DNA from 4 places in the Mesorhizobium sp. GW821-FHT04C10 genome. Region 1 is predicted to be linked to each of the others. Evidence: predicted binding sites of a transcription regulator. Region 1 holds the regulator's gene; each other region holds the start of a gene.
The links. Region 1 encodes PhoB, which activates phosphate uptake and scavenging genes when phosphate is short. Its sites were predicted from a motif close to TGTCATNNANCTGTCAT; they were not measured.
Positions count from the first base shown of each region.

Region 2: a site for PhoB is predicted at 3,811-3,827, ahead of AC07UC_RS02605 (DUF1045 domain-containing protein). Genes of this name have one in related genera too.
Region 3: a site for PhoB is predicted at 2,906-2,922, ahead of AC07UC_RS25360 (RNA degradosome polyphosphate kinase). Genes of this name have one in related genera too.
Region 4: a site for PhoB is predicted at 3,420-3,436, ahead of olsB (l-ornithine N(alpha)-acyltransferase). Genes of this name have one in related genera too.

Region 1 is NZ_JBWKTL010000001.1:1,673,179-1,680,730, reverse strand. Features, by position in the region: gene AC07UC_RS08175 (sugar ABC transporter permease) at 7-1,359, opposite strand; gene xylF (D-xylose ABC transporter substrate-binding protein) at 1,505-2,545, opposite strand; gene AC07UC_RS08165 (ROK family protein) at 2,817-4,061, shown strand; gene phoB (phosphate regulon transcriptional regulator PhoB) at 4,401-5,090, opposite strand; gene phoU (phosphate signaling complex protein PhoU) at 5,213-5,920, opposite strand; gene pstB (phosphate ABC transporter ATP-binding protein PstB) at 5,946-6,749, opposite strand; gene pstA (phosphate ABC transporter permease PstA) at 6,746-7,552, opposite strand, start outside.
Region 2 is NZ_JBWKTL010000001.1:563,742-571,293, reverse strand. Features, by position in the region: gene AC07UC_RS02620 (MurR/RpiR family transcriptional regulator) at 55-978, opposite strand; gene phnN (phosphonate metabolism protein/1,5-bisphosphokinase (PRPP-forming) PhnN) at 1,262-1,891, opposite strand; gene AC07UC_RS02610 (alpha-D-ribose 1-methylphosphonate 5-triphosphate diphosphatase) at 1,888-3,027, opposite strand; gene AC07UC_RS02605 (DUF1045 domain-containing protein) at 3,064-3,771, opposite strand; gene iolB (5-deoxy-glucuronate isomerase) at 3,925-4,737, opposite strand; gene AC07UC_RS02595 (DUF3329 domain-containing protein) at 4,937-5,155, opposite strand; gene iolE (myo-inosose-2 dehydratase) at 5,199-6,116, opposite strand; gene iolD (3D-(3,5/4)-trihydroxycyclohexane-1,2-dione acylhydrolase (decyclizing)) at 6,224-7,552, opposite strand, start outside.
Region 3 is NZ_JBWKTL010000001.1:5,195,098-5,202,649, forward strand. Features, by position in the region: gene ppx (exopolyphosphatase) at 1-641, opposite strand, end outside; gene AC07UC_RS25360 (RNA degradosome polyphosphate kinase) at 641-2,842, opposite strand; gene AC07UC_RS25365 (zinc-finger domain-containing protein) at 2,986-3,231, shown strand; gene AC07UC_RS25370 (FAD-dependent monooxygenase) at 3,251-4,489, shown strand; gene AC07UC_RS25375 (TIGR02117 family protein) at 4,621-5,286, opposite strand; gene AC07UC_RS25380 (amino acid ABC transporter ATP-binding protein) at 5,387-6,136, opposite strand; gene AC07UC_RS25385 (amino acid ABC transporter permease) at 6,216-7,373, opposite strand; gene AC07UC_RS25390 (amino acid ABC transporter permease) at 7,378-7,552, opposite strand, start outside.
Region 4 is NZ_JBWKTL010000001.1:2,099,577-2,107,128, reverse strand. Features, by position in the region: gene acuI (acrylyl-CoA reductase (NADPH)) at 1-783, shown strand, start outside; gene AC07UC_RS10170 (hybrid sensor histidine kinase/response regulator) at 926-3,214, shown strand; gene olsB (l-ornithine N(alpha)-acyltransferase) at 3,500-4,375, shown strand; gene AC07UC_RS10160 (trimeric intracellular cation channel family protein) at 4,451-5,089, opposite strand; gene grpE (nucleotide exchange factor GrpE) at 5,210-5,842, opposite strand; gene AC07UC_RS10150 (hypothetical protein) at 6,070-6,270, shown strand; gene AC07UC_RS10145 (fatty acid desaturase) at 6,405-7,427, shown strand; gene AC07UC_RS10140 (DJ-1/PfpI family protein) at 7,467-7,552, opposite strand, start outside.

The DNA of each region.
Region 1 (7,552 bases):
CTCCCCCTAAACCCGCTTGCGGTAGACGGTGTCGAGCCAGACGGCGATGACCAAAACGGCGCCGACGACGATGCTCTGCAGCGGCGAGTCGACGCCGAGCAGCACCATGCCGGACTGCAGCGACTGCATCAGCAACGCTCCGAGCATGGCGCCGATGATCGTTCCCGAGCCGCCGGCCAGCGATGTGCCGCCGATGACGGCGGCGGCGATGACAAGCAGCTCGTCCAATGTGCCAAGCACGTTGGTCGACGAGTTCTGCCGGGCAGACGAGATCGCGGCGGCGATCGTGGCCAGCACGCCCATGATCATGAACACCTTCATGGTGATCCAGCGTGTGTTGATACCGGCCAGGTTGGCGGCCTCCGGGTTGCCGCCGATGGCGAAGACATAGCGGCCGAAACGGGTGCGGTTGGTGATGAAGGTCATGATCAGCCCGACGGCGATCGCCATCAGCACCGGGATGGCAATGCCGTGGGCGATGAACAGGCCACCCTCGGGTACGGTGATGTTGTTGGCGGCGGCGTATCTGTTCACGATGCCGATGGGCCAGGGATAGGAATTGGCCAGCCACACCGCGCCCATGATGACGGCGCAGGTGACGGTGCCAAGCAGCGTTTCGGCCCAGACCGGGCGCAACGGGAAGCGGAAGCGCTTGCGCTGCACCCGCCCGTTGAACAGTGCAAACACGACGGCGAGGCAGGCGACGATACCGACGATCCAGCTCCAGGTGGCGCCGATCGATCCGGCCGGGCCGCCGCCCATCAGCTGGAACGTGGCATCGAGCGGTGCCACGGTCTGGCCTGACGTGACCCACCAGGCGGCACCGCGCCAGACCAGCAGGCCGCCCAGCGTGACGATGAAGGCCGGCACTTCGAGATAGGCGATGATGAAACCCTGGAAAGCGCCGATCAGTAGCCCGAGCGCCAGCCCGATGACCAGCGCCAGAACCCATATCCACGGATTGCCGAGTTCAAGCCCGACGAACCGGACCAGGAAATGCACCTGGGCAAAGCCCATGACCATGCCGATCAGGCCCTCGGCGGAGCCGACGGACAGGTCGATATTGCGCATGACGATGACCAGCACCATGCCGCAGGCCATGATGGCAACAGCGGAGGTCTGCACCGACAGGTTCCACAGATTGCGCGGAGTGAGAAAGGTGCGGCTGTCGAAATCGAGCGGATTGACGCCCAGACGCAGACTCGAAATCACGTGCAGCCCGACCCAGATCAGCAACAGGGCACCGATCATGCCGAGCATGCGGGTGTCGATCTCGGTTGCCTTCAGGAACCGGGCGACCGCGCCAAGCTCCGACGCGCGCGCGGTGTCGACCTGCGGGTTGGACGTCGTGTCGGTCATGATTTCCTCCCACCGGCCGGCCATCCGGCACGGATGCCGGAACGCAGCCTAGAAGCTATCCGCCTGAGGCGGAAACACAAATCTTTTTGAGAAAACGCCGCGGCTTTTGGGCCGCGGCGTCATTGTCGAACAGTGCAGCGCCGTTCTAGTTGCAGGCCGCGACGCTGCCGGCGGCGACGCCCGCGCAGACCTCGTCCTTCTTGATCCAGCCGGCATCGATGACGAGATTGAGATTGTCCTTGGTGATGGCGACAGGGGTCAGGAACAGCGACTTGACGGTGTTGCCGCCAGGCGTCGTGAAATCCTTCACGCCGGCGATGTCGGTCATCTTCTTGCCGTCAGCCAGCTGCGAGGCGATCTCGGCGGCATTCTTGCCAAGTTCGCGCGCGTCCTTCCACACCGACACGGTCTGGGTGCCGAGCGCGATGCGGTTCAGCGCGGCATGATCGCCATCCTGGCCCGACACCGGCACGGTACCGGCAAGGCCTTGCGCCGTCAGCGCCGCGACGACACCGCCTGCGGTGCCGTCATTGGCGGCGACCACGGCATCGACCTTGTTGTCGTTGGCGGTCAGGAACTGTTCCATGTTCTTCTGGGCGTTGGCGGGCAGCCAGCCGTCCGTATAAGCCTCGCCGACATTCTTGATCTTGCCGCTGTCGATGGCCGCCTTGAGCACTTCCATCGAGCCCGAGAACAGGAAATCGGCGTTCGGATCGGCACCCGAGCCCTTGATGAAGACATAGTTGCCTTCCGGCTTGACCTTGAACACTGCGCCGGCCTGCAAGCGGCCGACTTCCTTGTTGTCGAAGGTCAGGTAGAAGACGTCCTTGTTCTCGATCAGGCGGTCATAGCCGACGACCGGAATGCCTTCGTCCAGTGCCTTCTGCACCGCCGGGCCGATCGCCGAGGCATCCTGCGCCAGGATGATCAGCGAGTTGGCGCCCTGCGAGATCAGGCTTTCGACATCAGTAAGCTGCTTGCCGGGATTGGACTGCGCATCGGCGGAAATGTACTTGTCGCCGGCGGCCTCGATCGCCTTCTTCATGGCGGCCTCGTCGGTCTTCCAGCGCTCTTCCTGGAAGTTCGACCACGAAACACCGATGACCTTGTCCTTCGCCTGCGCGACCGACGCAAGCGTCAGCGACATGGCGACACCCGCCAGGATGGCGGCCGTGAATCTCTTCATGATATCCTCCCTGCGCCGCGTATGGCGCGACCAAACTGACCCGAAGGCCGGCACAGAGGCTCTATTTTTTCGAGCCTCAAAAAAAATACTGATCCATCGTCGGAACGCTGTCAACATCGATTCTGATGGATCTTGAGGTGTCGTGGACTTTTTTTCGAGCCTCGCAATAAATAAATGACAGCACCAGCCGCTTCTGCCAGTATTTGCCCCAGTCACCGGCAGTGTTCGAGGGGCAGGAAGAACCACGGCGACGGGGAGGATGTGGGAAAGTATGTCGGTCGGAATCCGCCACGACGATCTGCGCCGGCGCAACCGCGCCATGGTGATTGCGGCCGTGCGCCGGGCCGGCCAACCGTCGCGCACCGAGATCGCCGCGACCACCGGCCTCAGCCATTCAACCATATCGGCGATCTCTTCCGACCTGATCGGCGAAGGCATCCTGGTCGAGGGCAAGCCGAGCGAGGCCGGTGCGCTCAAACGCGGCAGGCCACAGGTCGGCCTCGGCCTCAACCCGGAGGCCGCGGCCATCATGACTGTGGTGCTGTCGCTGAATTTCCTGTCCGTCGCCGTCATCGACTATGCCGGCCAGGTGATATCGGAGGAACAGCGCCGGCTGGACACGCTGACCATGTCGCGCGAGGCGCTGATCGGTGAATGCGTCGCCATTGTACGGCGGCGCCTCGAGGATCCCGATATCGACGTACGCAGCGTCGCCCGCATCGCGCTGGCGATCCAGGGCATCACCGACACCAAGGCCAGGGCCATGCTGTGGTCGCCGATCACGCCGCAGACCGACATCGCCTTCGCCGACATACTGGAAGCCGAGTTCGGCATCCCGGCCACCATGGAGAACGACTGCAACATGATGGCGGTGGCGCTGCGCTGGCGCGACCCCGAACGCTACCGCGACGACTTCATCGCCATCCTTTTGTCGCACGGCATCGGCATGGGCCTTGTGCTGAAGGGCGAGCTGTTCACCGGCACCCATTCGTCGGGCGGCGAGTTCGGCCACATGATCCATCGGCCAGGCGGCGCGCTCTGCCGCTGCGGGCGGCGCGGCTGCGTCGAGGCCTATGCCGGCAACTACGCCATCTGGCGCAATGCCAGGCAGCTTGGCGAGGACACCGAACCGGTCGCCGACGTCAGCGACGCGCAGATGCGGGCATTGGCGACGACGGCGCGGGAACGAGCCGGGCCCGAGCGCGAAGCCTATCGCAAGGCCGGAGAAGCACTGGGTTATGGCCTCGGCAGCCTGTTTGCGCTGATCGATCCCGCCCCCGTGGCCATGGTCGGCGTCAGCGCCGCCGCCTTCGACCTGATCGAGCCGGCATTGCGCGAGGCGATCGCCCAGACCGCCGGCGGCCAGCACTCGAAATCGATTTCGTTCGACACCGAACCGAACGAGTTGCCCCTGATCCGCGAGGGCTGCGCCATGCGCGCACTGACCTTCGTCGATCAGGAGATCTTCGCGCCGGGCGTGCAGGCAAGAGGCAGTGCCGGGAAGAGCGTTGCCTGAGCTGGCATTCGTCGTTGATGCCGTAGACCCTCGCTTACTTGGAGATTGGCCGTCGTCATCCGTGGGCGGAGCAGGAGCGAAGCTCCGTCGCGGAGACCCTGGGATCCATTCCGTGACCTATGCCACGCAGTGCAGCGGAGCAGAACTTGCGCCGTGGCAACGCTTTGAGGTCGCGGCATGGATCCTTGGGCTGCAGAGCAGCTCCAGGGGTCCGCGCCGCGTCGCTGCGCTCCTTGCTTCGCCCAAAGATGACGAGGCCATGAGCGTCTCAGCCAATTGTCAATGCGTGTGACCCGGGAGTGGACACATTCAACCTATCAACGCTTCCGCCTCAAGGCTCTAATCTTCCCTGATCGCGTAGCCTGCCCCACGGATGGTGCGGATGACGTCGGGCATGCGGCCATTGTTGACCGCCTTGCGCAGGCGGCCGACATGCACGTCCACGGTGCGCTCGTCGATATAGATCGTCTCACCCCAGACATTGTCGAGCAGTTGGCTGCGCGAGAAGACGCGGCCGGGATGGCGCATCATGAATTCCAGAAGGCGGAATTCGGTCGGCCCGAGCCGGATCTCGCTCTTCTTGCGGTAGACTCGGTGCGATTCACGGTCGAGCACGATGTCGCCGACCTTGAGCACGCTGGACAGCACTTCCGGCTTGGCGCGGCGCAGCAGCGCCTTGACGCGGGCCATGAATTCCGGCGTCGAGAACGGCTTGACCAGATAGTCGTCGGCACCGGTCGAAAGGCCGCGCACGCGGTCGCTTTCTTCACCCCGCGCGGTCAGCATGATGATCGGCAGCCGTTCGGTCTCGGGGCGCATTCTTAGCCGGCGACAGAGTTCGATGCCGGACACCGCCGGCACCATCCAGTCGAGCACCAGGAGATCGGGCACGTTTTCCTGCAGCCGGATTTCGGCTTCATCGCCGCGGGTTACCACCTCGACCTGATAACCTTCCGATTCCAGATTGTAGCGGAGGAGCACGCCGAGCGGCTCCTCGTCCTCCACCACCATGATGCGTGGTGCGATCATTGACTGGTCACCTCTAAAGCAATCCCAGGAAAAAATGTGTAGCGGTTTTCCATCCTGAATTGCGTGAAACAAAGAGATAGAGCGGGTCGGCGTTTCCGCGAAACGATGAACCGCTCCAACGCTCAAGCCGCCGGCGCCGACATCGCCGTCTCGTCCTGTTTGGGGCGGTTGGCGGGCAGTTGCGTGCCGGTCAGGACATAGTACGCGTTCTCGGCGATGTTGGTCACATGGTCGCCGATGCGTTCGAGATTCTTGGCGCAGAACAACAGATGCGTGCAAGCGGTGATGTTGCGCGGATCCTCCATCATGTAGGTCAGCAGTTCGCGGAACACCGAGGTGTACTTGACGTCGATGCGTTCGTCGTCGGCGCGCAGCTTCGCAAGCGCGGCGGCGTCGCGCGCCGCATACTCCTCGATCACGCCCTGCACCTGGATCAGCACCAGCTGCGCCATGGCGTCGATGGAATGCGACAGGTCGCGCGGCGTTGCGTTGAGACCGACGGTGCCGACGCGCTTGGCGATGTTCTTGGCAAGGTCGCCAATGCGTTCGAGGTCACCGGCCATGCGGATCGACCCGACGACATGGCGCAGATCGTCGGCCATCGGCTGGCGCTTGGCGATCAGCGTGATGGCGCGATCGTCGAGTTCGCGCTGGCGCGCATCCATGATGGCGTCGTCGGAGACTACGCGCTGTGCCAGCGCGTTGTCGGAATTCAGCAGCGCCTTGGTGGCGCCGCCGACCATCGAACCGGCGAGATCGCCCATGTCGCTGATCAGCCTGCTGATCTGTCCGAGATCCTCGTCGAAGGCTGCGACTGTATGTTCGGCCATGATCCTGGTCCTCGTATGCGTGCGATCAGCCGAAGCGGCCGGTGATGTAGTCTTGCGTGCGCTTCTCGCGAGGCGACGTGAAGATCTTCTCGGTGCGGTCGAATTCGACCAGTTCGCCAAGATACATGAAGGCGGTCTGCTTCGAGACGCGCGCCGCCTGCTGCATGTTGTGGGTGACGATGACGATCGTGTAGTCGGCCTGCAGCTCGTCGATCAGTTCCTCGATCTTGGCGGTCGACAGCGGATCAAGCGCGGAGGCCGGCTCGTCGAGCAGGATGACCTCCGGCTTCACCGCCACCGTGCGGGCGATGCACAGCCGCTGCTGCTGGCCGCCCGACAGGCTGAGGCCGCTGGCATTGAGCTTGTCCTTGACCTCGGTCCACAAAGCGGCGCGCTTCAGCGCCTGCTCGACACGACCGTCCATCTCGGCCTTGCTGATCTTCTCATAGAGCCTGACGCCGAAGGCGATGTTCTCGTAGATCGACATCGGGAACGGCGTCGGCTTCTGGAACACCATGCCGATCTTGGTGCGCAAAAGGTTGAGGTCCTGCGAGCGGTCGAGAACGTTCTGGCCGTCGAGCAGCACCTGGCCCTCGGCGGTCTGCTTGGGGTAGAGCTCGTAGATGCGGTTGAAGACGCGCAGCAGCGTCGACTTTCCGCAACCGGAAGGGCCGATGAAGGCGGTGACGCTGCGCTCGGGCAGCGATAGCGTGATATCCTTCAGCGCCTTCGATTGGCCGTAGTAGAAGTTGAGGTTCTTGACCTCGATCTTGGCCTTGGCCGCCGCCTCGGCGGCGATCGTCATGTCTGGAGACAACATCTGGCTCATTTGTCCTCTCTGCGTCCGGTCAGGCTGCGCGCAAAGATGCTGAGCGCGAGAACCGTCAATGTGATTATGAGTGCGCCGGTCCAGGCCAGCTGCTGCCATTCCTCGTAGGGACTGAGAGCGAACTGGAAGATGGTGACAGGCAGGCTGGCCATCGGCGCGTTGAGATTGCTGGACCAGAACTGGTTGTTCAGCGCCGTGAAAAGAAGGGGTGCGGTCTCGCCGGAGATGCGGGCGATGGCCAGCAATATGCCGGTGACGATGCCGGAAAGCGCCGCGCGATAGGCAACCGAACGGATGACCACCCAGCGCGGCGCGCCGATCGCGGTGCCGGCTTCGCGCAACGCGTTCGGCACCAGATTGAGCATGTCTTCGGTGGTGCGCACGACGACCGGGATGACCAGGATGGCCAGCGCGACGGCCCCCGCGATCGCCGAGAAATGCCCCATCGGTCGCACCATCAGCTCATAGACGAACAGACCGATGATGATCGATGGCGCCGACAGAAGGATGTCGTTGATGAAGCGCACCACGGTGGTGAGCTTCGAGAAGCGTCCATACTCAGCCATGTAGGTGCCTGCCAGCACGCCGATCGGCGTACCGACGATGATGCCGATGATGGTCATCACGATGCTGCCGTAGATGGCGTTGAGCAGGCCGCCGGCGTCACCGGGCGGCGGAGTCATTTCCGTGAAGACCGACAGCGAGACCCCCGACAGGCCCTTGTAGAGCAGTGCGCCGAGGATCAGCGCCAGCCAGGCGAGGCCGATGCCGGCGGCGATGACGCACAGCGTCATCATCACGCC
Region 2 (7,552 bases), 1.1 Mb from region 1:
CATTGGCAAAGTAACACCCATCATATCATACGAATGTTACTTGAACATTTTATGTCATTTCCCGGAGTTTTTTGATTTATTCTTTTTGACGCCTCGTTTGATCCACGCCTTGTCGATCGAGCCGCGCAGCGAGCTCAACCGTTCGAGGCTGTCAAAGGCGGCTTCGCTGGCCCGCTTCGCCAGCCCGATGATCATCGCCTCGAGGAGAACGATCGTGCCGCCATGCATGGCCAGGTGATCGGCCTTGCCGCGCGGAATGGGCAGCGTCTCGGCCACCTTGCCCGAGACAAGCGGAGCCAGATTGTCGCTGATCAGCACGACCGGGACGTCGATCTGCATGGCTTGCTCGAGAACAACCTCGACCTCGCGGTAGAGCGGCGCATAGGCCATCATCAGCACCGCGTCCCCCTTGCCCAGCCACAGCAGCCGGTCGGCGAGCGCAATTCCCGATACCGACAGCGCGCTGGTCGGCAGCCCGATCCGGTTGAACTGCAAACTGGCATAATCGGCCATGGCGCCCGACGGACCGATGCCGAAGACATGGCGGCGATTGGCCCGCGCCAGGATGTCGATACTGCGCTCGAATGCGGCCGCCATTTCCGGGCGCTTGAGCACATCGAGCACGCTTTCGTGGATGTCGATCACGTGCCGCAACGCTGCCGCGCCGTCGTCGCCGGTCTCCTGCAAGGTGCGCGCCAGTCGCTTGCCGGGTGACGGGGTACCGGTGAGGTCCGACAGCAGCATCTGGCGAAGCGCCGAGAGGCTATCGAAACCAAGCGAGCGCGCCGTCCGGACCACGGTGGCGTCGCTGGCGCCGGCCTGCTCGGCGATCTCGGCCGCGGACCCCAGGAGCACAGCCTGCTTCTGGTCGACGAAGAACCGCGCCATGCGCTGCTCGGCGGGCGGCAGGCTATCGAGCGCCGCCTGGACAAGGGCGTCGACCGTCATTTTCTGCTCTTCGGGTGCATCATAAGTCATGGTGGCCGGCTCGTTCGCTGCCTGTAGTGATTACAACGAGAGCCACCATCCGAAATGTCTGTTACAGCGGTGTGACACCGGCGGCCAGGCGCGGGCGGGCATGCGGCCTGCCAGCGGCGAACAGCAGCGATGCACCGGATACGTGGCCGTGCGCCATGATGCGGCGAAATCAAATCTGGAGATTGCTCACGCCAAGGCGGCTCGCGCCAAGCGACTTCAGTCGGCGTGCCTCAAGTCGTCTTTTAGTCAAGTCGTGGTGCCGGAATCACGCTGGCGAGTTGAATCAGATCATACCCGACATGTCGGAGAAGGCCATTGCCTTGCGCAGCAGCTCGGCGAAACGTTCGCCGGCGACCTCGCGTTGGCCGCTGTTGTCGATCGAGGTGACGCCGGGGCCGGACAGGGTGACGTTGGCGCTGCGCGCCAGGCGCGCCAGCACTTCGCCGCGCGACTCGCGGCCCCGCATTGCCAGCCGCTCGGCCAGCACATCAGGCGAGGCGGTGATCTCGACAATGGCCAGATTGGCATAGCGCTCGCGCAAGGTGGGGATGATCGCGCGCGACACATTGGCGACCGCGACATGGCCATTGGCGACCGACCAGTCGACGTCGGCGGGCAGGCCATAGCGCAAGCCGTGTGCTTCCCACGAGATTGCGAAGGCGCCGTCGGCCTCGGCCTCGACAAAGGCCGCGTCGGCCAGCGTGTCGTGATCCTCGCTCGCGGCATCGCTCGGCCTGGTGATGACGCGGCGGACGAACTCCAGCCGGCTCTCGTCGGCAAAGAGCGCGCGGGCGTAGCCGATCACCGTGTCCTTGCCGGCGCCACTAGGCCCCACGACGGCGACAAAGACGCCGTGGCGGATCGGAAACGTCTCGGCGGACAGTTCACGTTCGATCAAGGCCGACACCATCATGCGACCCGGCGCCCCTGACGCCAGACGGTGCGCACGACCGGAACATGGTCGTCGACACGCACGCGCACCAGATCGGCGCGGCGGCCCTGTTCGATGATGCCGCGGTCGGTCAGGCCAACGGCTTCCGCCGGGTTCTTCGAAACCATGGCGACCGCCTGCGGCAGCGAAATGCCTTCGACCATGTCGCCGAGGAAGAAGGCCGACTGGATCAGGCTGAACGGAATATAGTCGGATGACAGTATGTCGAGCAGGCCGTCGCTGGCCAGCGTGCGCGCCGAGACATTGCCCGAATGCGAAGCGCCGCGCATGACGTTAGGCGCGCCCATCAGCACGCCCAGGCCCGCGGCCTTCGAAGCGCGCGCCGCTTCCTCGGTGGTCGGGAACTCGGCGACCCGCACGCCTTGCTCGATCGCCTCGTCGACATGGCTCGACGTGGCGTCGTCATGGCTGGCGAGCACGATGCCGCGCTCTTGGCAGGCAGCGGCGATCACCGCGCGGTTCGGCGCAGAATAGCGCGCCGATTCCGCCATCCGCTTCTCGCAGAACAATTTGAAGTCGCGGTCGGTCAGCTTCAGCTTGCGCTGGTAGTAATAGGCATAGGTTTCGAGATTGACGAACTGACGCTGGCCGGGCGCATGGTCCATCAGCGAGGCCAACTTGACCCGGTCGTCCTGATCGAAATTGGCGAAGGCCTGCAGGCAATCCGGCGCCGAAACCTCGCAACGCAGATGCAGGAAATGATCGGCGCGCAGACGATCCTGCGCGACGCTGTCCTCGATTGCATCGGCCAGCTTGCGGATATCGGCCAAGGTGAGATCGGCGTCCTCATCCATGCCGACGCGCAAGGCGTCGAGCACGGTGGTGATGCCGGCCGTCGCCACCTGGGCGTCATGGGCAAGCACCGCGGCGATCGGGTTCCAGCGTACCTTCGGCCGTGGTGCGTAATGGCCCTCGAGGTGGTCGGTGTGCAGTTCGACCAGCCCCGGAATGACATAGTCGCCGCCCATGTCCTCGCCGGTGCGGGCAGCACCGGCATCGATGCCGGCGATGAAGCCGTCGCGTAGCACCAGCGACCCTTCGACGATCTCGTCGGCAAGCACGATGCGGGCGTTGGAAAGAACGGTCTCGGCGGTCATTTCGGGCAGTCCTTGATCATTTGGGACAGGGCTTGTTCAGGCGATTTTTCTGGCCGGTCGGCGTCCCAGCGCGTGCTGGGAAAGCACCATGAACGGCGCCCCGGGTTCGGTCTCGACAAACAGCGTCAGCGCGTCCACCAGCACAGGTTGTTGCAGCACTTCGGCGAACAGGCTGTCGATTGCTAGGCGAAGACGAGGGCTTTCCTGTGGCCCGACCCGACCCGACAGCGTCATGTGGAAGCGAAAGGTCTCGAAGACATAGGGGTAGCCCCACTGGCAGAGATTGCGGAACTCGGCCGGCTTCAGCGAATCGGGGCTGCGCCGCTCGATCTCGGCCTCGGTCAGTGGCGCGCGAAAGCGGTCGAAGTCGCGCACGACCTCGTCGGCGAAACGGTTGAGCGAAGGCAACGGTCCCTCGGGCACCAGCGCGAAGAAGCTGTCGATCTGACTGACGACGAGCCGCGGTATCGTCACCACCGGCGTCGCTTCGGCGAAATGGTCGAGCCCCGCGCGCAGCGAGGTCTCGCTCTCGTTGGCCGCAAGCCGGAAGGGGGCTTTCAGCGTCGCGTGGAAGCCATAGCGGCGGGCCGAAGCGGTGTGAAAGGCAACTTCCGCCGCCGCCAGATCGGCCACGGCCTCGACCGGCCTTGTCGCCGCGCCGAACGGGTCGCGGCCCAGCCAATTCGCGGCGATCCGCGCCAGCGGTTCGTCCTGCCGGGGGGTGAAATAGATGGCATAACGCATGGGAAGTCCTCGTCAGATCCGTTGCCATAGGTGATTTCCATGACGGATTGACGAAGCTTTGAAGGGTTTTCGAAGGCAAATCGAGCCAGGCGGTCCTTAGCCGACGATTTTTTCAAGCTGGACCAATAACTTCAGCCGGCGCCGCCGGAATGATCAGGCCTTCATCAACCATTCGTGCTCGGGGGCATTGTGGAATTTCCACGTCCGCTTCGGCCCGGCCATGACGTTGAGATAGTAAAGATCATAGCCATGGCAGGCGGCGCAGGGGTGATAACCCTCGGGCACCAGCACGACATCGCCATCCTCGATCGCCATGGCTTCGTCCAGCGCGCGATGGCCGTTCTTGTCGGCGTCGGTGTAGACGCGCTGGAAGGCAAAGCCCTGCGGCGGGTTGAGACGGTGATAGTAGGTTTCCTCGAGATAGGATTCATCAGGCAGATTGTCCTGGTCATGCTTGTGCGGCGGGTAGCTCGACGTGTGGCCGCCGGGCGTGATGACCTCGACCACCAGCAGCGAGTCCGCCGGCTTGCCTTCCGGCAGGATGTTGGTGACGTAACGGGTGTTGGTGCCCTTGCCGCGCACCTCCTGGCCGAGATCGTCGGGTCCGATCACCCGAACCGGCAGGCCGCCGCCAAGACCGGGCGCCGAGCACACCGCCAGTTCCAGTTCGGTATCGGCCGTTACCGACCAGTCCGATCCCTCGGGGATATAGACCGACCAAGGCTTGCCTTCGAAGGGCGACATGCGTTCCCCGAGCAGGCCAAGATCCTTGCCGCCGGCTTTCGCGGTGCCCTTGCCAGTGACGAACACCAGGCAGACCTCGCGATCGTCCGTCTTTCCCGAGGCGCTTTCGCCAGGCCGCAGCCGATGCAGGTCGAAACCGACATAGGTCCAGCCGGCGCTTTTCGGCGTGACGTGGGCGACGCGGCCATGGCTCTTGTCGGCCTTCACGAGCAGCTTCGACATTTTTGTCTCTCCTATTCCACTGGCTTGAGGGGCTCCGTGAAGCCAAGCCGTCTGTTTGAAAGGGCCATCGCAAATCTTTGGTCGGCGCGCTTCCATCTTCGTCATCCTAGGGTCTGCGCTGCGTCGCTGCGCTCCTTGCTCCGTCCTAGGATGACGAAGGTGGAAGCGCCGCAAGCTAATCGCCAACGCACGCGATCAGTTACTCCTTCGGTTCGGCCTCGGCCGTCGCCTTGCTCTCATCAACCGGCTTGTACAGATAAAAAAACTGCCAGACGCCATAGCCGGCGAAGCCGAGCGCAATGACGCCCCAGAACGGCGTGCCGGTGGCGAACTCGATGATCGACCAGATGACGCAGACCGCGACGACGGCGACACGCCGCCACAAGGGGCGGAAGAACGGGTGCTCGGAATCTTTCATCGGGCCAATCTACAGCAACCTGCCTCGCCGTGAACCCATCGCGTCAGGCATTCGGAAAACCCTGGGTTTCGACCATGTAACCGGCTGATGTCATCACCCGCATCAGTTCCTTGTGGCCGACCTGCGCCATCTTGAGCGGCGGGTTCTTCTTCGGGTCCTGCTCGGCCTCGACCACGAACCAGCCTTCATAGCCATGGTCGGCGAAGCGCTGCACGATGGCGCCGAAATCGAGCGAGCCATCGCCCGGCACGGTGAAGGCGCCGAGCGCCACCGCGTCCAGGAAGGACTGTTTCGTGCGGTCGAGCTTGTCGATCACGCCCATGCGCACATCCTTCACATGGACATGGCTGATGCGCTTGTGGTGGTTGTCGATGGCGCGCAGCACGTCGCCGCCGGCAAAGGCCAGGTGCCCGGCATCGAGCAGCAGCGGAATCCCCGCCCCGGAATGGCGCATGAAGGCATCGAGTTCCGGCTCGGTCTCGACCACCGCCGCCATGTGGTGGTGGTAGGAAAGCGGCATGCCTTGCTCGGCGCACCATTCACCGAACTCGGTCAGGCGCCTTCCATAGGCCTTCATTTCGTCACTGGTGAGCTTCGGCTTGGTGGCGAGCGGCTTCGACCGGTCGCCCTGGATCGAGCGGCCGACCTCGCCATAGACGATGCAGGGCGCATTGACCGCCTTGAACAGGTCGATCATCGGCTGGATGCGGTCCTTGTTCTTGCCCATCTCCTCATCGACCAGCGTTCCGGAAAACCAGCCGCCGCACAGCGTCACGTCGGCCGCTTTCAGGATCGGCAGCATGACGGCGGGGTCGTTGGGAAAACGCCGGCCCATTTCCATGCCGGTGAAGCCGGCCGAACGCGACTGGCGCAGGCACTCCTCCAGCGACACGTCATCGCTCAGTTCCGCAAGATCGTCGTTCCACCACGCGATGGGGGACATGCCCAGTTTGGCTTTCAAGTCGTCACTCCAGATTAGAACAGTTCATTCTTTGGCCGCTGGCGCCGCCCCTCATCCGCCTGCCGGCACCTTCTCCCCGTATAGGGACGGGGAGAAGGGAGCTCGCATCAATCGCCGACGCTCTGCATCTGGCGCTTCTCGTCATAGGCCTTGCGCGCCGCGTTGACCTGTGGTCGCGCCGAGACTTCCGGCACCGCCACGTCCCACCAGTGGCCGCCGGCATCGGTGGAAACCAGCGGATCGGTGTCGATGACCACAACGGTGGTGCGGTCGTTCTTCTTGGCCTTCTGCAGCGCGTTTTCGAGCCCGGCGATCGAGGGTACTTTCTCTGATATCGCGCCCAGGCTCGCCGCATGGGCGGCGAAGTCCACATCGGGCAGGATCTCGTGGCGCGCGTCCTTCAGGAGATTGTTGAAGTTGGCGCCGCCGGTCGCCATCTGCAGCCGGTTGATGCAGCCATAGCCACGGTTGTCGAGCAGCACGATGGTCAGCTTCAAGCCGAGCATAACCGATGTGGCGATTTCGGAATTCATCATCAGGTAGGAGCCGTCGCCGATCATGACGACGACCTCCTGGTCGGGCTTGGCCATCTTGGCGCCGAGCCCGCCGGCGATCTCGTAACCCATGGTGGAGAACCCGTATTCGCCATGGTACGAGCCGGGCGCGCCCGCCTGCCAGAGCTTATGCAGTTCGCCCGGCAGGCCGCCCGATGCATTCAGCAGCGTCACGCCTGAGCCCATGGCCCGCTGCACGGCACCGATCACCTGCGCGTCGGAAGGGAAAGCGGCATTGGTCGACGCCGTCACCTTGGCCGCGTCGGCCTGCCAGGCCTTCTTGCCGGTGGCTGCATTGTCGGTCCAGGCGGCAGGCACTTTCCAGCCCTTCAGAGCGGCACCGAGTTCAGCTAGCCCTTCGGCCGCATCGGCGACCAGCGGCAGCGCCCGGTGCTTGCCGGCATCGAAAGGCTGGACGTTGAGCCCGATGATGGTCTTGCCGGAATTCTTGAACAGCGCCCACGAGCCGGTGGTGAAATCCTGCAGCCGCGTGCCGATGGCCAGCACCACATCGGCTTCTTCCGCCAGCCGGTTGGCCGCCGAAGTGCCGGTGACGCCGACTGCCCCCATGTTGAGCGGATGATCGTCCGGCAGCGAGGATTTGCCGCCTTGCGTCTCGCAGACCGGAATGCCGGCGGCTTCGACGAATTTGGCCAGTTCGCTTGAGGCTTGAGAATAGAGCACGCCGCCGCCGGCAATGATCAGCGGCTTCTTAGCACCCTTCAGCGCCGCGACAGCCGCGGCAAGCTCATGGCGGTCCGGGCGCGGCCGGCGCTGGTGCCAGACCCGTTCGGCAAAGAAGCTCTCGGGATAATCATAGGCCTCGGCCTGCACATCCTGGCAAAGCGACAGCGTCACCGGCCCGCAATCGGCCGGATCGGT
Region 3 (7,552 bases), 3.5 Mb from region 1:
CGCCAAGTGCCGCCGACGGCGTAGAAGGGCCGGCCCTGCCCGCCCTTCAACAGCTTGGCCCGCGCAAGCTCTTCGCGCGCGATCTTCTGCGCCTGGGTGAGCGAGTTCTTCGCCATGTCCTGCAGGCGCAGGCCACCGAGCGGCAGCGTTATGCCGTCACCGATTGCCTCGCCACTGACGTCGACAAGCTCGAGGCTGCCGCCGCCCAGATCGCCGGCGATGCCATTGGCCGGATGGAAGCCGGAAATGACGCCGAGCGCCGAATAGTGGGCCTCCTGACGCCCGCTGATCACCCGGATCTCGGTCTTGAGCACGTCCTCGGCCCGATGGATGAAATCGGGTCCGTTGATTGCCTCGCGCGCGGCGGCGGTGGCCAAGACATACATATGCTCTGCGCCGGCCTGATCGGACAGCGCGCGAAAGCGGCGGAACTCTTCCATCGAGCGCGTCACCGCCTCGGGGTCGAGTTTGCCGGTCGAAACGATGCCGCGGCCAAGACCAGCCAGCATCTTTTCGTTGAACAGCATGGTCGGCGAGCGCGCCAGCCCTTCATAGACAACGAGGCGGATCGAATTCGACCCGATGTCGATGATGGACAGCGGTCGGCGGTCCTGCAGCCGGCCCTGGGAATCAGACAGCATCAGGTGGACGCTGCGGCGTTCTTCTTGCGGCGCTTGAACTGCGCAATGCGTTTGGGCGCATGCGACTTCAGCGCGTCACCCCGTCCGGACAGGCTCGGATTGGTCATGAAATATTCCTGCGCGTTGAACGGTTCCTCGCCCTCCTCCAGCACCACGCGCCGGGAGGTTCCATCAGCCAATACGTCGAAACTTTGCTGATTGTCCATGATGTTGCCGAGCATGATCTGGCCGAGCACCTGTTCATGCACAGTTGGATTGGTGATCGGCACCATGGTCTCGACGCGACGGTCGAGATTGCGCGGCATCAGGTCGGCCGAGGAGATGTAGACGATCGCCTCGTCCGACGGCAGGCCATGGCCGTTGCCGAAACAATAGATGCGGCTGTGCTCCAGGAAGCGGCCGACGATCGATTTGACCCTGATGTTTTCCGACAGGCCCGGCACCTGTGGCCGAAGGCAGCAGATGCCGCGCACGACGAGGTCGATCTCGACACCGGCACGGCTGGCATCATAGAGGGCGTCGATGATGATCGGGTCGACAAGCGCGTTCATCTTCATCCAGATGCGCGCCGGCCTGCCTTCCAGCGCATGGGCGACTTCGTCGGAAATGTGCTGCAGGATGCGGTTGCGCAGCGTGAACGGCGAGATCGCGAGCCGCATTTCGGCGGTCGGCTCGGCATAGCCGGTGATGAAATTGAACAGCTGCGCGACGTCGCGGGCAATCGTCGGGTCGGTGGTGAAGAAGGACAGGTCGGTGTAGATGCGCGCGGTGACCGGATGGTAGTTGCCGGTGCCAAGATGCACGTAATTGCGCAGCTTGCCGTCCTCGCGCCGCACCACCAGCGACATCTTGGCATGGGTCTTCAGTTCGAGGAAACCGAACACGACCTGCACGCCGGCGCGCTCCAGGTCGCGCGCCCAGCGGATATTGGCTTCCTCGTCGAAGCGCGCCTTGAGCTCGACCAGTGCGGTCACCGACTTGCCGGCCTCGGCCGCGTCGACCAGCGCGCGCACGATCGGGCTGTCGTTGGAGGTGCGGTAAAGCGTCTGCTTGATCGCCACCACTTCGGGGTCGGCCATTGCCTGGCGCAGGAACTGCACCACCACGTCGAAGGATTCGTAGGGGTGGTGGACGATGATGTCCTTCTCGCGGATGGCGGCAAAGCAATCGCCGCCATGTTCGCGGATGCGCTCGGGAAAGCGCGGATTGTAGGGTCTGAATTTGAGGTCGTCGCGAGGCACGGCGACGATCTCGGAGATCTGGCTGAGCGCCAGCGGCCCGGTCAGGACGCTGATGCGGCTCGATGAGACGCCGAGTTCGCTGGCCACGAAATCGCGCAATTCGTCAGGCATCAGCTTGTCGAACTCGATGCGGATCACCGATCCGCGACGACGGCGCTTCAGCGCCGTCTCGAACAGGCGCACCAGATCTTCCGATTCTTCCTCGACCTCGATATCGCTGTCGCGGATGATGCGGAACGTGCCTGAGCCCTTGACCTCGTAGCCAGGGAACAGCTTGCCGATATAGAGCCCGACCGCCTCTTCCAGCGGGATGAAGCGGACATGGTGCTTGCGATCCGGAAGACGGATGAAGCGCTTCAGCGCCACAGGCAGGCGCAGGAGCGCGCTCATTTCCTCGCCGTTCTTGCGATGGCGAAGCTGCAGGGCCATCGAGAAGCCGAGATTGGGAATGAACGGGAACGGATGCGCCGGGTCGATCGACAGCGGGGTAAGCACCGGAAACACCTGATCCTGGAAATGCTCTTCCAACCAGATCTTCTCGTCCTTGGTCAGAGCGTCGCGGGTGATGGTCTCGATGCCTTCCTTGTTGAGCAGCACAGTCAGCGCCGAAAGGCTCTTCTGCTGGTCTTCCTGCAGCCGTTCGACCTCGCGCAGCAGCTGTTCGAGCTGCTGTTCGGGAGTGCGGCCATCAGGGCTCTTCAGCACGATGCCCTCGCGGACCTGGCCGGCGAGGCCGGCGACCCGCACCATGAAGAATTCGTCGAGATTGGCAGCCGAGATCGAGAGGAAACGGACGCGCTCCAGCAGCGGATGATGGGTGTTCAGCGATTCCTCGAGCACGCGGCGATTGAACTGCAGCCAGGAAAACTCGCGATTGACGAAACGATCGGGATTGCCGCCTTCCGGGCTCGCCGCTTCGACATTGATGAATTCGCTCTGCACCGGCTTCAGTTCGTTCATGGTTCCTGCTCTTTCCACCGCTCAGCCGGTTAACCGGCTTAACTTATCCTCTGACAGGCTTTTGCGACAGTTTCATTTCATCGATCTTGCAAAGAGACCTGTTATGATCCAGATGCATGCGAGACTGCGTTAAGGAGACGACGATGGCAGGCGGTTCCATTCCCCATTTCCAGAACGATGCGGGCCATCCGGCGATCGACATCGGCGTCAAGGAATTCATGTGCACGGGCGCCAACCCGCCTTTCGATCACCCGCATGTGTTTCTCGACATGGGCGACGACAATGAGAAGGTCTGCCCCTATTGCTCGACGCTCTACCGCTATTCGCCGAAGCTGAAGGCGACGGAAACGCTGCCTGCCGGCTGCCTCTACATCGACCAGGCCGCCTGATTCCCTCGCGACGGACCTGATGGACGACAAAGGCTCCCGGCAAATCGTCATCGCCGGAGCGGGCGTCGCCGGGCTGACCTCGGCACTTGCTTTTGCCAGACGCGGCTACCCAGTGCGGGTGTTCGAGCAAGCGCCGCGCCTGGAAGCTGTAGGCGCCGGCCTCCAGCTTTCCCCCAACGCGACACGCATCCTGCGTGACCTCGGCGTACTCGACCGGCTGTTGCCGGCGGCGGTGCGGCCGGAGGCAGTGGTGCTGAAGGATGCGAGGACGTTGCGCGAATTGGCGCATGTGCCGTTGGGGCAGTCGGGTGAAGACCATTGGGGCGCTCCCTATCTCGTCGCGCATCGGGCCGACCTGCAGAGCGCGCTGATGGCGTGTGCTGCCGAGATGCCTGATATCCATCTCACCGTCGGGGCGCGCGTCCAAGGAATTGCGACTGGCAGCCATGGTGTCACGGCGACCGTCGAGATCGGCGGCAAGACTGCGGAGGAACAAGGCTCGTTGCTGGTCGGGGCCGATGGCGTCTGGTCGTCGGTGCGCGGGCTTGTCGATGCAAGAAGGATGGCATCGCCAAGAAGCCGTTTTTCGGGAGAGTTGGCATGGCGCACCACCGTCGCGGCCGACAGCAGCGCCGGGCGGGCCTTCGCCGCGATCTCCGCAGTCGATTGCGTCACGACGTTCCTGCATCCGGGTTTCCACATGGTCGCCTATCCCGTCAGCAAGGGCGACGCATTCAACCTCGTCGCCTTCACCAAGGGCGAGCGCATTGCCGAGGGCTGGTCCGGCCATGCCGATCCCGGCATCCTCGCCGCCGCCATGCGCGGCACCGCGCCAGGACTCGTGAAGCTGGTGGAAATAGCCGGGCCGTGGCTGACCTGGCCGCTGCATACCGTCGAACAGAAACAGCCTTGGACAACGCCGGCCGGCATTGCGCTGATCGGCGATGCCGCGCATGCGATGACGCCGTTCGCGGCACAGGGCGCGGCGATGGCGATCGAGGATGCCGCGACGCTTGCCACTCTGGTCGCCGACTTCCCCGCCGATCCGCGACAGAGCCTCACCATCTGGGAGAATCTGCGGCGGCCGCGCGTGGAGAAGGTTCTCAAGCGCGGTGCGCTCAACCGGTTTGCCTGGCACGCCCGAGGCCCGGTGGCGCTGGCCCGCAACCTGGTGCTGGCGACGCGGCCGGCGGAGAAGCTCGCGGCTGATCTCGACTGGCTTTATGGCTGGGAGGAACCGAAGGTCGTCAGACGGTAGGACGTCGAGACAAGTCAGCCCGATGGCCTGGCGGGACAGCGCCCCCCTTTGTCCTTCCGGACCTCTCCTCCACCCTGGGGGGAGATTGGCGGCTTTGGCGCCGGCGTCCATCTCGGAAACGTTGCCGAGTCTCAGTTATACAACCGCATCGACCACCCCAGCGACACCGGCAGCGGGTTCCACCAGCCGGTCCGCAGGCCTGCGGTACGCAGAGCGGCAGCGGTCCAGGTGTTGCAGCCGACCAGCGCGTTAAAGTGGCCGTTGGCTTCGAAAAAGCCGTCGAATTTTGAATAGGCGGCGTTCTGGACATGGATCGGACCGTTCGGCCCCTGCTGAAAACTGGCCTGGATGAAATCGAGCAACGCCGCGAACCGCCTCCCGTCAATGTCGAAGCCCGCGACATCCGGATGTGGTTCGGCGATGGCGCCTGCGACATCAACATGCATCACCGAGGCATCGAGGGTCAGCGCCTTCATCACCGGACCGGCCTTGAGTTCGGACCAGGTCGGTGTTTCCAGATAGAAGGCGCGGCCACCCCAGCCGAAGACGATGTAGCGCACCTCCGGACTATCGGCCGGGATGCCGGCCTCGACCAGAAAATGAAAGCGCTGACGCACGGCATCGTCCACCGGGATGGCGATGTCGGTGTGGATCGGGTTCTTCAGCACCAATATGTGCCGCGTGCCCTCGCCCGCGGATGCCGCCGGCCAGAGCGGACGCGGCACCAGCGTGCCGAGGGCCGCTGCAAGCAGGATCGCGGCAAGCGACATGGAAAGGAAACGCAGGACTTTTCTCATCGATGACGCCCGCTGCCCTGCCGCCAATCGCATCAGCCGATCCATAAGAAAAGAGCCCAGCCGCATTGCGGCCGGGCTCTTGCGCTCGGTTTGGGACCGGTCAGTGCAGGATCTGCGACAGGAACAGCTTCGTGCGCTCATGGCGCGGATGGTCGAAGAACTCGGCCGGCGTGTTCTGCTCGACGATCTGGCCCTGATCCATGAAGATCACCCGGTTGGCGACCTTGCGGGCAAAGCCCATTTCGTGCGTGACACACAGCATGGTCATGCCTTCCTCGGCGAGCCCCACCATGGTCTCCAGAACTTCCTTGATCATTTCCGGGTCGAGCGCCGAGGTCGGCTCGTCGAACAGCATGATGCGCGGGTTCATGCACAGCGAGCGCGCGATCGCCACGCGCTGCTGCTGGCCGCCTGAAAGCTGTCCCGGATACTTGTTGGCCTGCTCCGGGATTTTCACGCGCTTGAGGAAATGCATGGCGATTTCCTCGGCCTGCTTCTTGGGCGTCTTGCGCACCCAGATCGGCGCCAGCGTGCAGTTTTCCAGGATGGTCAGATGCGGGAACAGGTTGAAGTGCTGGAACACCATGCCGACCTCGCGGCGCACCTCGTCGATCTTCTTCAGATCATTGGTGAGTTCCTTGCCGTCGACGATGATCTTGCCCTTCTGGTGCTCCTCCAGCCGGTTGATGCAGCGGATCATGGTCGACTTGCCGGAGCCTGAGGGCCCGCAGATGACGATGCGCTCGCCACGCATCACCTTCAGATTGATGTCCTTCAGCACATGGAATTCGCCATACCATTTGTGCATGGCGATGATGTCGATGGCGACATCGGTGGTCGAGATGTGCATCTTGGCGGCGTTGACCTTGATCTCTTCCGCGCTGACGGCATTTTCGGTGGCCATTGACAGGGTCCCCTTGGTCTTTCGTTTAGCGTTTGTAGCCGGTGTCGAGCCGGCGTTCGGTGTACATTGAATAGCGCGACATGCCGAAGCAGAACAGCCAGAAGACGAAGGCGGCGAACACCAGGCCGGACCGGGCCGTTTGCGGCGTCGCCCAGTTGGCGTCCGAGAAGTTCTGCTTGACGACACCGAGCAGGTCGAACATCGAGATGATCAGGACCAGGCTGGTGTCCTTGAACATGCCGATGAACGTATTGACGATGCCGGGAATGACCAGCTTCAGCGCCTGCGGCAGAACGATCAGCCCCATCTTCTGCCAATAGCCGAGGCCGAGCGAATCGGCGCCCTCATACTGGCCTTTGGGAATTGCCTGCAGGCCGCCACGCACGACTTCGGCCATATAGGCGGCGGCAAACAGCGACACGCCGATCAGTGCCCGCAGGAACTTGTCGAAGGTGACGCCAGCCGGCAGGAAAAGCGGCAGCATGACGCTGACGAAGAACAGAACGGTGATCAGCGGGATGCCGCGCACCGTTTCGATGAATATCACGCACAACGTCTTGATGATCGGCATTTTCGAACGCCTGCCGAGCGCCAGCACCGTGCCCAGCGGCAGCGACACGGCAATGCCGACGAAGGACAGGCTGAGCGTGACCAGCAGGCCCCCCCAGCGCGAGGTCTCGACATGCGGCAGGCCGAATACGCCGCCGATCAGCAGGAAAAAGGAGACGATCGGCAGCACCAGGAAAAGCAGGATGGCGTTCAGCCCCTTGCGGGGGACACGCGGGATCAGCATCGGCACCAGCAGCGCCACGAACAGGATGGCAACCAGGATCGGCCGCCAGCGTTCCTCGATCGGATAGGTGCCGAACATGAACTGGCCGAACTTGGCATTGACGAAAGCCCAGCAGGCGCCGGTCCAGCCATCCGGCTGAATGCCGCCTTGTGCAACGGTCGCACAGACGGTGCGGTCCGGCCCTGTCCACTGCGCGTTGAGGAACGCCCAGTTGACGACCTGTGGCAGGATCCAGGCGACGATGACGATGCCAAGGATGGTGAGGATGGTGTCGCCAACCGTGCCGACCAGATTCTTGCGCACCCAGGCCATCGGGCCGCGGACGCTTGTGGGCGCGGGCTGCGCCAAGGCCATTTCGGTGCGCACCCAGGACATATCGTGTTCCTGCATGGCTCTACCTTTCCACCAGCGCCATTCTGGCGTTGACCACGTTCATGACGGCCGAGGTCACCAGGCTGAGGATGAGATAGGCGATCATCATGATCAGCACGCCTTCGACCGCCTGTCCGGTCTGGTTCAGAACCGTGCCGGCTGTCGCCGTCAGGTCCGGATAGCCGATGGCGATCGCC
Region 4 (7,552 bases), 430 kb from region 1:
CTGGCCGGAACAGTGATTTCGTCCTCCAATCCCGACTGGCGCAAGGGAGACAAGGTCATCCTGAACGGCTGGGGCGTCGGCGAAACGCATTTCGGCGCCTATGCGGGGCGCGCCCGCGTCAAGGGCGACTGGCTGGTGCCGCTGCCGGATGGCATCAGCGCGCACGACGCGATGGCGGTCGGCACCGCCGGCTATACCGCCATGCTCTGCGTCATGGCGCTGGAGCGGCACGGCATCCTGCCCGACCGCGGCCCGGTTGTGGTGACCGGTGCCGCCGGCGGCGTCGGTTCGGTCGCGGTCTCCATCCTGTCCAGCCTCGGTTACCACGTCATTGCATCGACCGGCCGCAATGCCGAAAGCCCTTATCTGATCAACCTCGGCGCCGCCGAGGTGATTTCGCGCGACGAACTCAGCCAGCCCGCCAAGCCGCTGGCCAAGGAGCGTTGGGCCGGCGGCATCGATTCGGTCGGCAGCCATACGCTGGCCAACGTCCTGTCGATGACCTCCTACGGCGGCGCCGTCGCGGCCTGCGGCCTGGCCGGTGGAATGGATCTGCCATCGAGCGTCGCCCCCTTCATCCTGCGCGGCGTCTCGCTGCTTGGCATCGATTCGGTGATGGCGCCAAAGGCCGTGCGCCTCGAGGCCTGGCGCCGCATTGGCTCCGATCTCGACCTGCAGAAGCTTGCCAGCCTGTCCACGACCATCGGCTTCGACGGCATCGTCGACACGGCACGCGACATCGTCGACGGCAAGATCCGCGGACGCGTCGTCGTCGACATGTAACGTCCTCGCGGATCGTCGCCGGCGGACTGAAGTGCCAAATCCGGTGGCGAAGCCGCCGCTACCGGGACAAAAACGCCCTATCCGCTAAAATTCGAACGATCCGCCGCAATTTTCCATAATCTCTGTCTGGCAAGGGTTTCGCATGATCGCGGAATCCGACAGCCAGCAGGCAAGCAAGGGCGACGACGTCGATGCGGTGGCCGCGCCGACGGCGGCGCGGCGCTTTATCGCCGCGCCGCCGCTGGTGCCCGAGCAGCAATTGGCCAGGCGTGAAGGGCTGCCCCTGCTCACCTTCGTTGCCATCATGATACTGGCCGGCCTTGCGCATCTGACCGGGGCGCCGATCTTCATCAGCCTCGCATTGCTGGCAACCGGCCTCGCCGGCCTTGCGCTGCATCTGCATGCCAGACGCAGCGTCCAGCGCACCGTGGTGCTGCTGGACGAGACCACCGCCCGCAGCCGCGCCGAGATCGAGACGCTTGCCGACCGCATGTGGGAAATGCAGGAAAGCGAGGAGCGCTTTCGCGGTCTCATCGACGCGCTTGGCGATCTTGTCATCCATCGCGATCGCGACGGCAATATCGTCTATGCCAACAAGGTGTTCGCCGATCTCGTCGAAGCCGATCATCGCGATCTTGCCGGCAAGACCCTGGCCGAACTCGGCATCGAGGTCGGCATCGTTCCCGATGCCGCCTTTTCCGATCACGAGTGCCTGAGTTCCACCGATGTCGCCATCCGCACGCCGGGCGGCTCGCGCTGGTTCTCGTGGATCGAACTGTCTGTGCGCGACAAGGACAGCGGCTCGGTTTCGCATCGCGCCATCGCCCGCGACATCACCGCCCGCAAGCGCGCCGAATCCTCGCTGATCACCGCGCGCGAAAGAGCCGAATTCGCAAGCCAGGCGAAATCGCGCTTTCTCGCCACCGTAAGCCATGAAATCCGCACGCCGATGAACGGCATCATGGGCATGGCCAGGCTGCTCGCCGACACCAGCCTGTCGCCGGAGCAGCAGACCTATGTCGGCGCCATCTCGACCTCGGCCAGTGCCTTGCTCGCCCTGATCGAGGACCTGCTCGACTATTCCAAGATCGAGGCCGGTCGCTTCGACCCGGAACCGCAGCCGATGTCGGTGCGCGAGATCGCCGACAACATTATCGAATTGCTCGCCGCGCGCGCCTTTGCCAAGGATATCGGCCTCGGCTGCCATGTCGAGCCGGATGTCCCGCAGATGATCACCGCCGACCCGGGCCGGGTCAGGCAGGTGTTGCTCAACCTCATCGGCAACGCCATCAAGTTCACCGACAGCGGCGGCGTGCTGGTCAGCGTCGCGCGCGCCCGCACCGAGACCAGCGATCGCATCTGCTTCACCATCGCCGACACCGGTCCCGGCCTGCGCGACGAGGACATGGAGCGCATTTTCGAGGAGTTCGAGCAGGCCGACGGCACCTCGACGCGCACGCATGGCGGGGCGGGACTGGGACTTGCCATCTCCAAGCGCCTGGTGACTGCCATGGGCGGCACGATTTCGGTCTCCAGCCGGCTTGGCCAAGGGTCGGAATTTGTCTTCGAAATCCCGGCCACGGAGGCCACCGACGCGCCGCAAGGCCGGCAGAATGCGCTTGCCGGCAGGCACGCGGTGATCCTGTCCAGGAACGCCGTCGAGGCCGACGCCATCGCCCGCACCATCCGCGCCAATGGCGGTACGGCCGGTATCGCCGCCACCGTGGCGCAGGCCGCGTCCCTGGCCGACGGCTGTGACGTGCTCCTGGTCGACGCCGCCATGGAAGAAAGCGACGGGAGGCTGCTCAGGCGGCTGCGCCTAAGCGGCTTTTCCGATTGCGAAGCCGTCACGCTGATAGCGCCGACGGACCGCGGCATGCTTGGCGAGTTCCGCGCCAGCGGCTACGCGACGTTCCTTGCCCGGCCGGTGCGCGGAGGAACACTTTTGCGTGTCCTTTTGACCAGCCATGGGCCGGCGCTTGCGCAGCCGCAGCCGGAGAAGCGCCGCGCCCCGGCGCTCCGCACCTCGACCGACCGACAGCAGGGCCTGTCCGTGCTGATCGCCGAGGACAACGACATCAATGCCATGCTGGCCCGCGCCACGCTGTTGAAGGCAGGGCACCGCGTCAAGGTGGTCGGCAATGGCAAGGCCGCCGTGGAGGCCGTCACCAGCGCCGGGCACAAGCATCGCTTCGACGTGGTGCTGATGGACCTGCACATGCCGGTCATGGATGGGCTGGACGCGATTGCCGCGATACGCCGCCATGAGGAGGAAATGTCGGTCCCGCCGGTGCCGATCATGGTGCTGTCGGCCGACAGCCAGGAAAAGACCCGCCATGCGGTGCTCGCCCACGGCGCCAGCGGCTTCGTCACCAAGCCGCTCGACCCCGATGCGCTGGTCAACGCCGTCGAGGGCCAGGTCGCCGCTTGAACCGGTTTTCTGGCCCGCGGCCGATGCATGTCAACCAAAAGTGACCCCGGTTTTGCCGGGAGGACATGCATGAAAACAAGAAGCCTGAAGCACGGCATCGCGGCCCGCGTAGGCGCGACACGCTTCATGTCTTCTCATCTAACGTAGCCGGTTGACCGTTTTCGCCAGCCGACGAAGTATTGCCCGCGACGCCGTATCACGGTACTGTCACAATCCTGTTGCACCTACACCGTATCCCCGTGCCAAGAGGGATGGCTCGAAGGAGAATCACTCGTGCATACAGTTATGCCGGAATGTGACACTCGGCCGAACGCCAGCAGCGCCTTGCTTGCCGGACGTAATGTCGATTCCGTCATAAAAGGCGCAGCGCTCGGCCGTATAGGCAACCTCGAAGTGCGGCTCGCCCGCAACGAGGCCGAGATCGCGGCCGCGCAGGAAGTGCGCTACCGGGTATTTTACGACGAGCTTGGCGCCAGGAAGGACCTGTTCCAGGCGCAGGATCGCCGCGACGCCGACCGGTTCGATCCGCTCTGCGATCACCTTCTGGTCTTGGACACCACGCTTTCCGGCCCCGAACATCGCCGCATCGTCGGCACGTATCGGCTGCTGCGGCAAGAAATCGCGGCCACCGCCGGAGGCTTTTATTCCGAAGGCGAATTCGAGCTGACCAAGCTCATCGCCCGCCATCCCGGCCAGCGTTTTCTCGAACTCGGCCGCTCCTGTGTTTTGCCGCAATACCGCTCGAAGCGCACCATCGAGGCGCTGTGGCAAGGCATCTGGGCCTACATCAATCACTACGAAATCGGCGTGATGACCGGCTGCGCTTCCTTCCACGGCACTGTGCCGGCCGCGCATGCCGAGGCGCTGACCTATCTTGCCCATCACTGCCGTACCAACTCCGCCTGGGACGTGCGCGCGGTTTCCGATCGGTACTGCTCCATGGACCTGATGCCGATCGAGGCGGTCAACGCCAAGGCGGCGATCGCGGCGATGCCGCCTCTGGTCAAGGGCTATCTGAGGGTCGGCGCCCGCATCGGCGACGGCTGCGTCATCGACCGTGAATTCTCGACGGTCGACGTGTTCGTGGTTATGCCGGTCAAGGAGATCGGCGCCCGCTACGTCAACTACTATGGCGGGGAAGCGCAGCGTTTCGCGGCTTGAAGTGAGCGGTGAGTAGTGAACGCTACGCCGCGACATCACGGGCTGCCTATCGACTACTGACTATTTCCTACTCACTCACGGAATATCCTCCGGCCGCCTTCCCGGCCGGCTCCTGTACGACGGAAACGACCAGCCAAAACGCAGCGCGCCACCGCGCACGGCAAACGCCACGACGAAGCCGGCCAACCCCGAGACAATCTGCGGCAATCCGGCGACATCGCCCAGAGTGAAGATGGCGCCGCCGGCCAGGGCCGCCGTGACGTAGATTTCCGGCCGCAGCAGCACGGAAGGCTCACCGGCCAGGAGATCGCGCAATATGCCGCCAAAGGTCGCGGTCAGCATGCCGGTGATGATCGAAACCACGGGCGAACCGGTGATTGCCAGGCCCCTTGCCGCGCCCATCACCGAAAAGGCGGCCAGCCCGATGGCGTCGAGCCACAGCAGCAGCTTGTAGCGGGATTCGACACGGTGCCCGGTGAAGAAGACCAGGACCGCAACGACAGCGCAGATGAGCACATAGTCGCGGTTTCCCACCCAGAAGACCGGCACATTGAGGATGAGGTCGCGAAACGTGCCGCCGCCAATGCCGGTGACGCTGGCCAGGAACAGGAAACCGATAATGTCGAGTTGCTTGTGCGACGCAGCCAACGCCCCGGTCGCCGCGAAAACGGCAACGCCGGCATAGTCGAGAAGGGCGATGGGATTTAAGGGCATGAGGCAATAGGGGTTAGGCAGTAGGGCTTTGCACGTATGAATAGCACGAAGCCGCGCGATTGATACGACTGCCTTACTTCCCCTACTGCCTACTGCCTACTGCCTACTGCCTACTGCCTATCAAGCATCTTTCTCCGCCTGCTCATTCACTGGCCCCGGCTCGACCGGCGCCTCGGCGGCGATTTTCGGGCCACCCTTGGCGACGCCCACCATGGCCGGGCGCAGCACCCGTTCGCCGATCGAATAGCCCGGCTGCACGACCTGGACCACCGTGTTGGCCGGAACGTCGGGATTGGGCACTTCGAACATTGCCTGGTGGAAATTGGGATCGAACTTTTCGCCTTCCGGCGCGAGTTTCTTGACCCCGTGCCGTTCCAGTGCCGACAGCATGGCGCGCTCGGTCAAGTCTACGCCCTCGATGAGCGCCTTGAAGCCGGCATCACCCGACGCCTTGGCCTCGGCGGGAATGGCGTCCAGTGCGCGGCGCAGATTGTCCGACACCGACAGCATGTCGCGGGCGAAATTCGCAACCGCATAGGTGCGCGCGTCATGCACGTCGCGTGCGGTGCGGCGGCGCAGGTTCTCCATCTCGGCCGCGACGCGCAGCGCACGGTCCTTGAGCTCCTCATTTTCCTTCAGCAGCCGCACAAGCGCTTCATAATCGCCGTCGATACTGCCTTCCGTGCGCTCGGCATTGGCCTCTGCCGCATCGACTTCACTGGGCGCGCGTTCGTCTTTTGCCTGGTCGCTCATCGCCGTTTCCCGTCATCTCGAATGGTATGGATTTTGAGCCCGATATCGAGGTTTGGCGGCCAAAAATCAAGGGGTAAGCCACCGGACCGGCCTGAACCGTGACCAATGGCGTTACTTCGATTTTAATTCAAACTTTACCTTACCTGCCGGCTTCGCTTGCCACAGAAGCGTGATGCGGGAACCATTCCCTTGCTGGAGGAGTTTCGAAGCCGACACAGGATTTTGAAATGATGACTCGCGACAAGGCAGAAAAAGGAGAAAAGCTCGCCACCGAAGTCAGGCGCCAGTTCGGTGCCGAGGCGATGACACGCTTTCTGCGTACCTTGCCTTCTTTCCGCACCGAAGCCGACATTCCCAACCGATTCAGCGAGTTGCTTGACCGGCTGGACCGGCTGGAGAGAAACAGCCTTGGTGGCGGCCGCCGATAGCCACCTGGCCGGCCTCCGCGCATTGCGGAATTTGGAAGACCAGGCAGGAATGGCGTGTCGCGCGACAATTACACACAGTAATTTCGCGTGACTGCCATCTTGCGGGAGGGGAGCGCCTCCGACTATGCTTCCTGATGAACATGATTTCCCCCGACGCGGCCGCCAACAGCAAGCGGGCCTGGCTGAAGATCCTGGCGCGCTACAAGAAGCCGGACCGGCGGCGCAGCGCCGTCGAACTCGCGATCACCCTCATTCCTTTCGCCACGCTCTGGGCCATGTCCGCGGCCGCTTATGCCTACGGCCATTGGTGGGGGCTGGTCCTGATCCTTCCGGCGGCCGGGTTCCTGGTGCGGATCTTCATGATCCAGCATGATTGCGGCCATGGCTCCTTCTTCGCCAACCGCTATGCCGACGACTGGATCGGCCGCGCACTCGGCGTCCTGACGCTGACGCCCTACGATTGCTGGCGCCGCGCCCACGCGACCCATCATGCCAGCGCCGGCAATCTCGACGAGCGCGGCATGGGCGACATCCTCACGTTGACCGTTGCCGAATACCGCGGATTGTCCTGGCGCGGGCGCCTTGGCTATCGTCTCTATCGCCACCCGCTGGTGATGTTCGGTCTGGGACCGATCTGGCTGTTCATCTTTTCGCAAAGGCTGCCCGTCGGCATGATGCGCGGCGGCTTGACGCCCTGGGTATCATCCATGACCACCAATCTCGCCATCGCGCTTGCGGCGGCCCTGCTCATCTGGGCCGTCGGCCCCGGTGCGTTCCTGGTGGTCCATCTGCCGATCGTCGTTCTCGCCGGCTCGGCCGGCATCTGGCTGTTCTATGTCCAGCACCAGTTCGAGGAGACGGAATGGGCAAAGGATGACGATTGGGAATTCCAGCATGCCGCCCTGCATGGCTCGTCCTATTACGACCTGCCGCCGGTGCTGAACTGGTTCACCGGCAATATCGGCGTCCACCACGTCCATCACCTCTCCGCCAAGGTGCCGGGCTACCGGCTGCAGGAAGTGTTGCGGGATTATCCGGAACTGCGCGGCATTGGCCGTGTCACGCTGCTCGACAGCCTGCGTTGCGTCAAACTGGCATTGTGGGACGAAAACCGCCGCAAGCTGGTGTCGTTCCGTGAGGCCCGAGCTGCGGCGTAGGAAGACTGCCGCGCCATGGCGCGACAGTCTGCCACCTGATCAAGCTGCCTGGCGCTCGTCGCGCATCAGGATCTCGCCGTGGCGGATCTCGGTGCCCAGCACCTTCAGGCATTCCCGGATGAAGT